Regions from separate parts of the Sporosarcina sp. SAFN-010 genome, predicted to be linked through region 1. Evidence: riboswitches for the same ligand, from Rfam matches in the RefSeq annotation. Region 1 holds a riboswitch; the other holds the start of a gene.

Region 1 (6,763 bases):
AGAAAACGGCGACAAGTTCGTTCACGTGTCCGAGGAAGAGCGCTATGCATTCTTCCGTGAATTCGGTTTGAAAATAGAGCTTGGCAAATTACAACAAGACTTAGCAGACTTCCGCGTGCCATTTGACGTCTGGTTCTCAGAGACATCCCTATACAAAGATGGCAAAATCGACGTAGCATTGAACAAGCTGCGCGAAAACGGTCACGTCTTTGAAGAAGAGGGCGCCACATGGTTCCGCTCGACTGAGTTTGGTGACGACAAAGACCGCGTACTCATTAAAAACGACGGCTCGTACACGTATTTGATGCCAGATATCGCCTACCACGAAGACAAATTGAATCGCGGATTCGATAAGCTCATCAACATATGGGGTGCAGACCACCACGGATACATTCCACGTATGAAAGCGGCAATTCAAGCACTTGGTTATGACCGCGAGACGTTAGAAGTGGAAGTTGCGCAAATGGTACAGCTCTATAAAGATGGTGAAAAGTTCAAGATGAGTAAACGTACTGGTAAAGCCGTTACACTTCGTGAACTCGTTGAATTGGTCGGTTTAGACGCAGCACGTTACTTCTTCGCAATGCGTTCAGGTGATGCACAAATGGACTTTGACTTGGATCTAGCCGTTTCTAAATCCAATGAAAATCCGGTGTATTACGCGCAATACGCACACGCTCGAATCTCTTCGATTTTACGTGCAGCTGAAGAAAAAGGTGTATCTGCATCTGTTGCCAACGTATCGTTGTTGAAAGCGGAAAAGGAAATCGATTTGATCAAAAAAATCGGGGACTTCCCACAACTCGTCAGCGACGCAGCGCGCCTCCGCGCACCGCACCGCATCACGACATATATTCAAGAACTCGCATCCACATTCCATAGTTTCTACAATGCGGAAAAAGTGTTGGATGATGAGAATCGTGAGCTATCTGAAGCACGCCTAGCGCTGATCACAGCAGCTCGCACAACGATTGCCAATGCCTTGAAACTCGTTGGCGTCGCAGCACCAGAACGTATGTAAATTTCTACTTCAAGCCCTCCAGTATACGTGGAGGGCTTTTTTGTGTGAACAAAAACAAGCGAAGCGCACCCGGATAATTCCTTAAACTAGGTTGAATTGTGTGCCGATGCCGATTAATTCGCTGATAATGCCGATTCCTCTAAGCCGGCAAGCTACAGTTTTGAAACAAGCGAAGCGCAGCCAATAAATCCCTTAAACCACGTTGAATTGTGTCCCGGTGCCGATTAATTCGCCGATAATGCCGATACTTGGCTCGAAAGTTCCGATTCCCCTCGCCATAATGCCGATTCATGCCACGAACTTGCCGATACTTGTTGGCATAGAGCCGATTCCTTTAAGCCGGCAAGCTACAGTTTTGAAACAAGCGAAGCGCACCCAATAAATCCCTTAAACCACGTTGAATTGTGTGCCGATGCCGATTAATTCGCCGATAATGCCGATACTTGGCTCGAAAGTTCCGATTCCCCTCGCCGTAGTGCCGATTCATGCCACGAACTTGCCGATACTTGTTGGCATAGAGCCGATTCCTCTAAGCCGGCAAGCTACAGTTTAGAAACAAGCGAAGCGCAGCCAATAAATCCCTTAAACCACGTTGAATTGTGTCCCGATGCCGATTAATTCGCCGATAATGCCGATTATTAGCTCGAAAGTTCCGATTCCCCTCGACATAATGCCGATTCAAGCCACGAACTTGCCGATACTTGTTGCCATAATGCCGATTCCACTAAGCCGGCAAGCTACAGTTTAGAAACAAGCGAAGCGCCCCCAATAAATCCCTTAGACTACGTTGAATTGTGTCCCGTTATCGAGAAACTTCGCTAAGTGATGGAGAAATGACCATATGTGTCGGAGAACTCAGCCTGAGTGTTCGAGAAACCCCCGTCAGTGTAGGACAAATCGCCATGAGTGTCGTCCAACTCAAAACTTCCACCATCCACACAACATGACAATATTCGCCAGCACCCTCTCGACATTTCCAGACACTTCTGTATAATAGGAATGTATCAAATTACATAACAAACACGAAAAAGGTGCCTTGAGCAATCGGGGTTAAAAGGGAAGCCGGTTTCAATCCGGCGCGGTCCCGCCACTGTACGTGCTAGCTTATCTGCCAAAGCCCCCGGAAAAACTTTCGGGAAGGCGCGCAATGAGCGTCAAAGCACAAGCCAGGAGACCTGCCTATTTTCGGTAATCACCCGAGATCTACGAGGATAGACATGGTGAAATTTGGCGAAGTCCGCCTCATTTCCAATGCGCTCATCCTCCATATACACAATGGGGGATTTTTGTTTGGACAAAATAGGGGGAAAACAAATCATGAAAAAAATGTGGCAACTGTGGCTTACAGCCGTACTTGCTGTCCTGCTTCTAACCGCTTGTGGTGGAGCAGACGACAACAAAGACAAAGGAACAGATAACAACGCAGCAACAACTGAGCAGTCCGACAAAGAAAACGGATCCGATTCAGAAGCAAGTGAAGATGCCGACGCCGCTACCTTCCCAATGACAATAAAAGATGCTACTGGCGTAGAAATCACACTTGAAAAAGCACCAGAAACAATCATTTCTACACTTCCAAGCAACACGGAAATTCTCTTTGCACTTGGACTCGACGACGAAATCGTTGCAGTCGATGATTATTCAGATTTCCCGGAAGACGCAACACAAAAAGAAAAAATCGGTGACATGAACCTCAATATCGAAAAAATCATCTCTATGAATCCAGAAATGGTATTCGGACACGAAATGTCACTTCCTGGTTCTGAAGCTGGTTACCAACAAATCCGCGATGCTGGAATTCCCGTTTACATCGTGAAAAATGCGATGAACTTCGACGAAACGTACAGCACAATCGAAGCAATTGGCGAAGCAACTGGCAAATCAGAAGAAGCGACAAAAGTCGTTGAAGACATGAAAGCGAAAGTCGAGGAAGTCGTTGCGAAAACTGCCGACATTGAAACTCCTAAACGTGTCATTGTAGAAACATCTGACGTACCTGAAATCTACGTACCTGGTAAAAATACATTCATGCAAGAAATCCTCGACAAGATTGGCGCTGAAAACGTCGTGACAGAAGAAGGATGGATCATGATTAGCCCTGAAGAAATCGTTAAACAAAATCCGGACGTCATGGTCATCATGCATGACTACACACCTGACGTTATCAACAGCGTCAAAAAGCGTGACGGCTTCGCTGACATTACAGCTGTCAAAGAAGACCAAGTTGTACAAGTCGACTCAAACTTAACTAGCCGAACAGGTCCACGTCTTGCTGAAGGACTTGAAGAAGTCGCAAAAGCAGTCTATCCTGAGGCATTTAAGTGAGAAAACCACTGATCGCCTACATCGTTTCAGCTGCCGTCCTTTTAACGGCAGTTGGTCTCGGTGTATCTATCGGATCTGTCCACGTGCCGATCAGCACATTATGGAACCAAGGAGCAGATACGACGGCGACCAATATTTTATGGAAAATCAGAATGCCGCGCGTCATCCTAGCTGGACTCGTCGGTGCGTCACTTGCCATTGCTGGTGCTGCATTCCAAGGGTTACTTAAAAACCCGCTTGCAGATCCATACACCCTCGGAGTGTCATCCGGCGCCTCTGTAGGTGCTGTGATGACACTCTTTTTTGGCATTAGCATTCCATTCCTTGGTCTCTACACACTCCCTGTTTTCAGTATGGTGGGTGCCGCAATTACGATGTTTGTCGTTCTCGGATTCGCCAAACTCGTCGATCGCGGTCTCAACATGGAAACCATCATTTTAACTGGGATCATTTTCGGCTCATTCCTCGGCTCCGTACTATCACTAATGATTGCGCTTACAGGTGAAGAGTTGCGTCAAATCATTAGCTGGCTACTCGGCAGTGTTTCGATGAAAGGCTGGAATTACATCAACATGATTCTCCCGTACACCATCATTGGTTCGTTTCTTCTATGGATGAACCGCAGAGAGCTAAACGCGATGCTATTCGGGGAAGACCGGGCGAAGCACTTAGGCGTGGACGTCAAACGACGAAAACTCGTCATCTTAATCGGGGGCTCGATCCTAACGGGTGCAGCAGTATCCGTTTCCGGTACAATCGGTTTCGTAGGACTCGTCGTACCCCATATGACACGCCTACTTTGGGGATCTGACCATCGTCATCTACTCACACTATCGTTCATGAATGGGGCAACGTTACTCATCATTTGTGACCTCATTGCCCGTACGATTATTTCGCCGACAGAACTACCCGTTGGCGTCATCACCGCATTCATCGGCGCGCCGGTATTTGCATTTATCTTTTATCGACAACGGAAAGGGGGGACTGCGTGATGTTGCACGTACAAGGGTTAACTGGTGGATATGGCAAAGAACTAATCGTAAAAAACGTGTCATTCGACGTACAACCTGGGGAAATACTTGGCATTCTCGGACCAAACGGAAGTGGGAAATCGACACTTCTAAAAATGATTTCAGGCATCCTACCGAAACAAGCAGGAACCGTTAAAATCGCGGACAGAGATGCAGATAGTTACTCACCTAAAGAATTTGCACGCAACGTTGCAGTACTTCCACAAATGCACGCACATGCATTTTCGCATACTGTCAAGGCAACTGTTGAACTCGGGCGCTACCCGTACCAAACGGGGCTGTTCTCCTCGTGGACAGCTGAAGACGAAGAAGCTGTAACCCATGCAATGGAACGTACAGGTGTTACACGCTATGAAAACACTCTGATCGAATCGTTATCAGGAGGAGAACAGCAGCGAGTCTTTGTCGCGCAAGCTTTAGCTCAGCAAGCCCCGCTTTTGTTGTTGGATGAACCCACAAACCATCTGGACATCGCGTATCAGCAACAATTGCTCGACACCGTCAGAAGTCTCGCAGTAGACGAAGGGAAAACCGTCGTTTCCGTCTTCCATGATGTCAACTTAGCGGCGCTCTATTGCGACCGATTACTCCTCATGGAAAACGGCGAAATCGCAAAAATCGGTTCGCCGCAAGACGTCGTGCGGGAATCGATTATCCATTCCGTCTACAAAGCTGCTGTCAAAACGCAAGCCCATCCGGAATTACCAAAACCACAAATGACGTTGTTACCATCCATGAATGGTAGTGTAGAAGCGCCTCTCGTTGTGGATGAAACCCAGTTCACCGTCACAGCAGATAGCGTGCAATTTCACGCACCACAATCACTTAAAACGGTTTCATCCGCGGTACATAATCCGGGAACTGGCTGGTACACAACGTTCGTCAATCGCCATGTCGATGCAAATTATGATTGCGATGACGTGAAAAAGGAAATGGAAGACTATCTTGAAAAACGGGGTCATCACCTAACGGATACAGTCGGCATGATGACTGCTGTCCAAACACTACACGCTGAAATTGCTAGTTTTGCAGATGAAGGAATTTCAATCGTCATCGCTGTCACAGCAGGCGTCGGAAATGCAGTCGACGTCTCAAAAGCACGAGAAAGGGAAGCGCGTGTCGGCACCATTAACACTTGGATTATCGTCAACGGTCGGCTTTCCGATGAGGCATTCATCCAAGCGATGATTACCTCAACTGAAGCGAAAACACGTGCGCTTCAGACGGAAAAGGTGCTTGATCCGCTAACGGGAACTCAAGCAACTGGAACGTCGACGGATAGTTTACTCGTTGCAGCAACACAAATAGGACCAGAACTCCCTTATGCAGGACCCATCACACCACTCGGTAAATTGATCGGGACTGGGGTCTATGAATGCACGATCCGCGCCATCCAGACTTACAAGGAGGCGAAGGGATGGAAGGGCTGATTTTAGCGCATCTACTCGCCGTCACACTCGGATTCTATCTAGACCAGCTCATCGGTGATCCCCCAAACTGGCCACACCCTGTTCGTTGGCTCGGAACGTATGTCACGAAACTCACAAACTTGCTGAACAAAGGGAGCAAACGCACTGCGAAAGGGGCTGTCCTGCTAGTTCTTGTCGTATTGCCGACATTCTTACTCTTTGCAATCTTGACAGTCGCAGCTTATTGGTGGCATCCAGCAGTCGGTGTTGCAACTGAAAGTATATTCATCGCAATCGGTCTCGCCCAAAAAAGTTTGCGCACCGCAGCGCTCGACGTATCAATGCCCCTTGAAGCAGGCGACATGAAAGAAGCGCGCAAAAAGTTGTCGTGGATCGTAGGAAGAGATACGCATGAATTGAACGAATCCGAAGTCACGCGAGGCGTCGTAGAAACGGTCTCAGAAAACATCTCGGATGGTGTCACTGCGCCCCTTTTTTTCGCTTTCATTCTCGGAGCTCCAGGGTTGTGGTTGTACAAAGCAGTGAATACATTGGACTCGATGGTCGGTTACAAAGATGACCGCTATCGCGAATTCGGAACGGCATCTGCACGTGCCGACGACGTCCTGAACTACATTCCAGCGAGAATAACAGGCTTTCTCATTGTCATTCTTTCGCCGAATAAAGGAGGCATACCACTTCGCGAGCGATTCGAAGGCTGGCGAATGGATGCAAAGAAGCACCCGAGTCCGAACAGTGGCTATTTGGAAGCGGCTACCGCATGGCAACTTGGCGTCCAACTTGGTGGTACAAATATATATAAAGGTATCGCATCTCGCCGACCAAAGTTTGGTCCGAACTTGCAGAAACTCACCGCCATCCATATCAATCAAACACTCGTCCAACTAAAACGCGCAGCATACGGCGTTTGGGCGCTTGGCATCATCATCGGAGGGATTATCTATGCCATTGCCTAA
Region 2 (6,763 bases), on a different contig from region 1:
ATCAGTGCAGCTAAAACTGCGCCACTTGTTATTCCAATTCCAATCAGTTGCAAGAACTGCTTCATCTGCTTTCCTCCTATCCCTTTCTTGTTCATCCTCTATTCCCTTTTCACTGGTATGAGTAAACAGTGACCGCCGCTCTTTTTCATACCTCATCCTGCTTTTTCCTAAAAAGTACAAACTCGAAATCCCTCGAGTCTTAAATATTGTTTTTTTAAGGTTTGTCCCCTTTTTTGCGAATAAAAAAACGTATCCATCCAATGGGGATGAATACGGATTTGTTAGTTGTTCACCACAGCGGTTCATTCATAGGATCATCCAACTGCAACTCTACGTAGTATGGAACCAAGCGAATGATAAATATCGCTAAAAATACTAGGTAGATAAACGTTCCATAAATACCATGTTCAAATACGTTGGCCGTAATAATCATCAGTGGTATAAGAAGTTGGAATGAGCTCGTTTTCTTCCTAGACTTCCGTGTTTGATAATTTTCCATGCCACAGTTCGGGCACTTAGTTTTTTCATTTCTAAATGCTTTTTTCAGCGCTAACTTATGAGTCCATTTGGTTCCGCAATTTGCGCAAGTTGGCAACGCTCTTCCCTGTTTTCGAATGCTCTGTTTAAACAAGCCATAGATTATTAAAAATAGAACCGCCAGCAATACGGTTTTCACCGAATCGTATGAAAGTAAATCCAGAATAGTTAGTGTCCCTCCGCCCTCTGATTGCGTGACTCTTGTAGGATTCACCATGCTTCTGGAGATAAATACCAAAGTCAATGATAACAACACAAATGCCGAGAACACCATCCGATAAGTCCTTATTGGACCAAGTGTTTTAGACTCCCGACTTTTTTTGACAGTATGAATTAGCTCTTGTTTTCGTTTGTCATCGAAGGTGATTTTTTGCAACTCCGCATTCAACTGATCTTTAATCGAATCCATGAGAAAATCCCTCCTGTTCTTCTAAACGTTCTTTCAATTGGACGCGGGCACGTTGAAGTCGAGTCCGTACTGTGGCTTCAGGGCAACTTAAAATATTTGCAATGTCTACTGTTGAGGATTCTTTGTAATAGTACAAAACCAACACCTCACGATAGATCAGTTTCATGGATAACAGTGCGGTTAACACAGACTCTGTAGTCTCCTGTTCAATCATGTATCCTTCTGGTGTGCCCTTCGCTTTCGTCCCAATAATCTTTTCTTTCAATAGAATACGTTTATGTGTCCAACTTCTTAAATAATCATGACTTCTGTTTACAGTCATCTTAACCAAGTAGGTTTTCAAAGAACTCTCTTCCCTAAATTGGTCTGACCGTTGGTAGTACCGAATGAGTACATCTTGTACTATATCTTCTGCGGTACTTTGATTTTCGACATAGACATAAGCGACTCGAAGTAAATAATCGCCGTAGTCGTCCATCACTTTTTCGATATCCACTTCTGCCACCACCTGCCTTTTGTCTATAGACGTACGCCACTTCATTTCCGATTCATTTTCTGCAAAATAAAAAAACTGCAGCACCCCCACAGGATGCTACAGACTATATTATTAAGAACAAGAAGCAACTGCCATATTGTTATCCCGTTCCTGAATTAGAATATTCTTTTGTGCATCCAGTTTAAACTCGATGCCTCTATCGTCCAGACAATTTATTAAATAGTCTCTGGACGTTTCACTCATGTTTTCATGGTTTCCATAGATGATAAATTCGCTTGACTCATCTGCACGCGCCCCTAAAGACATCAGTGTCACTAGAGTGACCAAAGGAATAATAAATAACTCCTTCTTTTTCATATCGTTCTTCTCCTTTCACTAGTTTTCACTGACTCTTCTAGTATTATATTGCAGAGCACATTCTACTAATTTAAGTATACGGACAAACTAGATTTATAGCTATCTAAATTTGAGCATTTTTTACATATTTCGTGTTTATAAAATATTTATGGGACACGCTCTCGCAGGGTATTATTATTAACTTGATACCACTTGAATGGTCATGATTTCAATCGACTGATACATTACGCACATTCCTGATCCACGAGAACAATTACTTATAGCCAAAAGAAAAGCGCGAATGGGTCCCATTCACGCTTTTCTTAAAGAGATTTATATTATTTTTGCAGGACTTCTAAGCTCTCTCGCATTTTGTTCGTGGCTGCCACCATATTTTTTAGTGCTGCAACCGTTTCTTCTTTCTTTCTTGTTTTTAATCCACAATCTGGATTAATCCAGAATTGAGTAGGTTCCAGAACGCTTAGTCCTTGTTCGATGACATCGACCATTTCCTGCACTTCTGGTACTCGCGGACTGTGGATATCATAGACGCCAAGACCAATCCCTTTGTCATAGGAGAAGTCATTGAAAGCGGACACTAGATCTCCGTGAGACCGTGACGTTTCAATAGAGATCACGTCTGCATCCAATCCGCTGATGGAATCGATGAAGTCGTTAAACTCGCAATAACACATATGCGTATGGATTTGAGTCGTATCCTCTACTGAACCGGTTGCGACTCTAAACGCAGTGATTGCCCAATCTAAGTAGTCATTCCATGCAGATTTCTTCAGTGGCAACCCTTCACGAAGTGCGGGTTCGTCTACTTGAATGATTGGAATTCCAGCTGTTTCTAATGCTTCGATTTCTTCACGTAATGCGAGAGCAATCTGATACGTGACGTCTTTACGAGAAATGTCATCCCGGACAAATGACCAATTCAGGATCGTCACTGGACCTGTCAGCATCCCTTTCATCGGCTTATCTGTCAGTGATGCAGCATAGACAGACGCTTCCACTGTTATCGGATTCAGGAATGTTACATCACCATAGATAATTGGTGGTTTAACACAACGTGATCCATAAGAAACAACCCATGCTTTTTCTGTGAATACAAAACCGCCTAGTTTCTCTCCGAAGTATTCCACCATATCCGTCCGCTCGAATTCCCCGTGGACAAATACGTCCAAACCGATTTCTTCTTGAATTTCAATCCACTTCGCGATTTCACTGTGCACGAACTTTTCGTATTGTTCGTCCGTCGATTCGCCCTTACGCCATTTGTTGCGCGTACTGCGAACTTCCGGAGTTTGTGGAAAACTACCAATTGTTGTTGTGGGTAACAGCGGTAATCCTAACGCTTGTTGTTGTTTCTCGCGTCGTTCGGGTGCTGCTGATTTGCGCTTACTGTCTTGCACGCTAATGTTTTCCACTGCTTGACGCAGTTCAGGATGATTACGTGCCGGCAATGCTGCAAGCTTTTCACGGGCAGTTGCACTTTTAGCGATTGATTCTGCAATAGATTGCTTTCCTTCACGTACTCCTTTTACAAGCGTCGTTACTTCCTCGAGTTTTTCATCCGCGAACGCTAGCGCATCTTTGATCGCCGAGTCTAATTTCACTTCCGATTTCAACGTAACCGGTACATGGAGCAGACTGCTAGAAGGCTGAATCCATACGCGGTCTTCCGAAACAGACTCAAGAAGTTCATCCACAAGTTCAGTTTTCGCTTGCAAGTCAGCACGCCAAATATTGCGACCATCGATTACGCCTGCAGCGAGGACCTTATCTTCAGGGAAACTATGCGCTTTCAATTGCGCTAGGTTCTTCTCTTTTCCTGCTACAAAATCTAAGCCAATTCCTGCCACTGGCAACGCAACAACGTCTTCATAATGTTCGACAGCGTCAAAGTAAGTTTGTACAAGAACATTCAATTCTGGTACTTCAATGTTTAGTTGTTTATAGATTTCCGTCACGGCTTGCATTTCATCTTTTGTAATTGATGTAGATAAAATCGGTTCTTCCAGCTGCACCCACTTCGCTCCCGCTTCAGATAACTCACGGAGAACTTGCGTGTATAGTGATATCAACTGAAGTAAGAACGCTGGGACGTCCTTTTCCGCGTATCCCTTTGAAAGCTTCATGAACGTATACGGTCCAATCAAGACAGGTTTTCCGTCTATTCCTAACTTTTCTTTCGCTTCCAAGTAAGCCGTCAACGGTTTGTTCTCTGTCAATTTCAGTTTTCGGGTGCCATATTCCGGAACGATGTAATGATAGTTGGCGTTAAACCATTTCGTCATTTCTGACGCAACGGCATCGTCATTTCCTCGTGCCATTGAGAAATACGTGGATAGCTGAACGTCCTCGCCATCCCATTCGTAACGCTCAGGAATCATCCCGAACATGACTGCTGTATCGAGCATTCTGTCATACAATGTAAACTCCCCAACTGGGATGAGAGCAATTCCTGCATCTTTTTGCTTTTGTAAACGTTCCAACCGAATCTTCTCTACTGTTTCAAGGAATTCTGGCTCTTCAATCTTTCCTCCCCAAAACGCTTCAAGTGCTCGTTTCCATTCGCGATTTTCTCCGATATACGGATACCCGATCGAACTGCTGATAATTGACAAATGATTTCCTCTCCTCTTCTCATATGATAAGCCGTGTTTTTTTGTACAAAAAAAACACTTCTAACGAGGGTCAGAAATGTGGACGCAACATAATAGGTTGCGCGTGCGCATTCTAACACTCCCTATCGACCGTAGGGGATAGCGTCATAGAAACTAGGCAGTTATCTGGCTTCAGCGAAAAGCTGTCACAGTGGCGGGACCGCGCCGGATTGTATTCACCGGCTTCACTTTTAAGATCTAGTCTAACTTTCTACTAAATCACCTATTTCTCTTGCTTTACTATTCGGTTGTCGATTGAACAAACCTATCATAGTTAAATTTTTCTGTCAAATAGAGTATTCCGTTAATTAAGAAGATATTAAAGATGTAGGCATTTCCCCAATATGAAACCGGTTAAAGTTTAAGTAAGATTAGATATGAGAACGATTATCAATTAATCCAATAGGAGGAATTCCATTGTCACAAATAACGCTTGACCAACACGTCTCTGATATTGTCACGGCTATTCCCCAAAGTGCAGATTTGTTCCGTAACTTACGCATCGATTATTGCTGTGGAGGTAAAATTTCATTGCAAGAAGCAGCTGTTCAACGAGAACTAAATCCTGCTGACGTCTTAACACGTGTTCAAGAAATCGAAGAGAAACGAGAATTACGAGAACAGCTGGAGCCTTCCTCCTTTGGAGAGAAAACACTCATTGCTCATATTCAAGAAAAATATCATACAGGTTTGCGCGAAGAACTTCCATTGCTTGCTCCATATGTCACTAAAGTCGCGCGTGTGCACGGAGAAAACCATCCGCATTTGTTGCGTGTTCAAGAAATTTTTAAATTGCTGCGGGCTGAACTAATCGATCATACAGACGATGAAGACCAAAACGTCTTCCCTCTCATCCTTGAATTTTTAGCAAACCCAACACCTGAACTGAAAGAGCAGTTAAAACCACATGTCGCAGAACTTGAACAAGAGCACGATAATGCTGGCCGACTCCTTCACGAACTACGGGAAATCACTAATAATTTCACACCTCCAGAGGAAGCTTGCGGCACGTATCGACTTGTATACGCACGTCTTGAACAGTTCGAAAAAGATACCTTCCAGCATGTACATTTAGAGAATAATGTGTTGTTCGACCGTGTTCGAGAAGCAATTTAATGATGAAAAGCCGGGCACCGTGCAGTAGATAGCACGGTGCCCGGCTTTTGTATTCCTTACTTTTTCCGCCCAACAAATTGAATAACTTGAGACAATCCGCTATGACCCGCGCCTTCTTCGCGCACTACTTCTTTCTTTTCAAAGTGTAAATGCTCCCAATCCGCGAACACATCAAAGTCCGCTGAGTCATACAAATACGTTATGTCTTTGGGGCCTCCCGTGCCATAACCGATTTGCTCTTTGGCATAGACTTCAGTTACAAACAGACCACCTGGTTTAACGGCTTCACGTATTCCTTTCAGTGTCTGCAACCGTAACTCCGGATTAAAATGACCAAATACACAAATGATTGCATCGTACTCATCAGTTGGCCAGTCCGCTTCCTGCAAATCTTGAATCTTTGTTTTCAGCTGAACATCCTTTTCTTTTGCAAGTGCCTGAGCTTTGTCTAATCCGGATTGGGCAAAATCCCAAATCGTTACGTCACAGCCCTGCTCCGCTAGATAGACTGCATTCCTTCCTTCACCTTCAGCAACCGCGAGAACATCAGGCCCGATTGTAAATCGCTCCGTTGCTTCTTGGACGAATGCATTGGCTTCTTTCCCAAATACATAATCTGTCTGATTAAAACGCTCTTGCCATTTATTCATCATGACTCTTCCTTTCTATCGTCCCGTTTTTTCCTTCAATATACAAAAATAACTTCGCATAATATTCTTCAACCTTAGCGACTTCAATCCCCGACTTTTTGATTAAATCCAGCGTATCTCGATTTAGCTGGCACCCATCGCAAATCTTTTCCCATAACGGATTCAAGAGATCTTGTGTTTTACTGAGCAAGACTGGCTCCATCCGGACATGTTCGAAAAATAAAAGCCGTGCTCCCGGTTTACTCACACGTCTAATTTCCGCGAGTGCTTTCATCGGCTCTGGAATTGTACAAAACACAAGCGTGGCAACGACAGTGTCGAACGTATCATCTGCAAATGGCAATGACTCTGCACCGGATTCATGTACCTGAATTGGGACTTGTGCGCTTCGCAGCCGTTCTTCCGCTCGCTTGCTCATTGAGGGGTTGGGTTCAATCGCATCCACTCGAAGAGCATTCTTGTAGTATGGGAAGTTGATCCCTGTTCCTGAGCCTATTTCTAATACCCGTCCTTCTGCTTTCTTAACGAGGTCGATTCTAATTTTTTT

Evidence for each region. Region 1 has a riboswitch for cobalamin ahead of ACR65F_RS03860 (ABC transporter substrate-binding protein). Riboswitches for the same ligand answer to the same signal wherever they lie in the genome.
Region 2: another riboswitch for cobalamin. It lies ahead of metE (5-methyltetrahydropteroyltriglutamate--homocysteine S-methyltransferase); the one in region 1 lies ahead of ACR65F_RS03860 (ABC transporter substrate-binding protein).

The regions. Positions count from the first base shown of each region.
Region 1 covers NZ_JBPFDS010000002.1:191,693-198,455, reverse strand. The annotation lists gene argS (arginine--tRNA ligase) at 1-1,021, shown strand, start outside; cobalamin riboswitch at 2,034-2,218, shown strand; gene ACR65F_RS03860 (ABC transporter substrate-binding protein) at 2,339-3,346, shown strand; gene ACR65F_RS03855 (FecCD family ABC transporter permease) at 3,358-4,338, shown strand; gene ACR65F_RS03850 (adenosylcobinamide amidohydrolase) at 4,338-5,807, shown strand; gene cbiB (adenosylcobinamide-phosphate synthase CbiB) at 5,795-6,763, shown strand; gene ACR65F_RS03840 (bifunctional adenosylcobinamide kinase/adenosylcobinamide-phosphate guanylyltransferase) at 6,750-6,763, shown strand, end outside.
Region 2 covers NZ_JBPFDS010000004.1:117,427-124,189, reverse strand. The annotation lists gene ACR65F_RS06970 (hypothetical protein) at 1-65, opposite strand, end outside; gene ACR65F_RS06965 (TIGR04104 family putative zinc finger protein) at 290-946, opposite strand; gene ACR65F_RS06960 (sigma-70 family RNA polymerase sigma factor) at 933-1,442, opposite strand; gene ACR65F_RS06955 (hypothetical protein) at 1,554-1,799, opposite strand; gene metE (5-methyltetrahydropteroyltriglutamate--homocysteine S-methyltransferase) at 2,117-4,405, opposite strand; cobalamin riboswitch at 4,551-4,692, opposite strand; gene ric (iron-sulfur cluster repair di-iron protein) at 4,868-5,566, shown strand; gene ACR65F_RS06940 (class I SAM-dependent methyltransferase) at 5,623-6,219, opposite strand; gene ACR65F_RS06935 (class I SAM-dependent methyltransferase) at 6,209-6,763, opposite strand, start outside.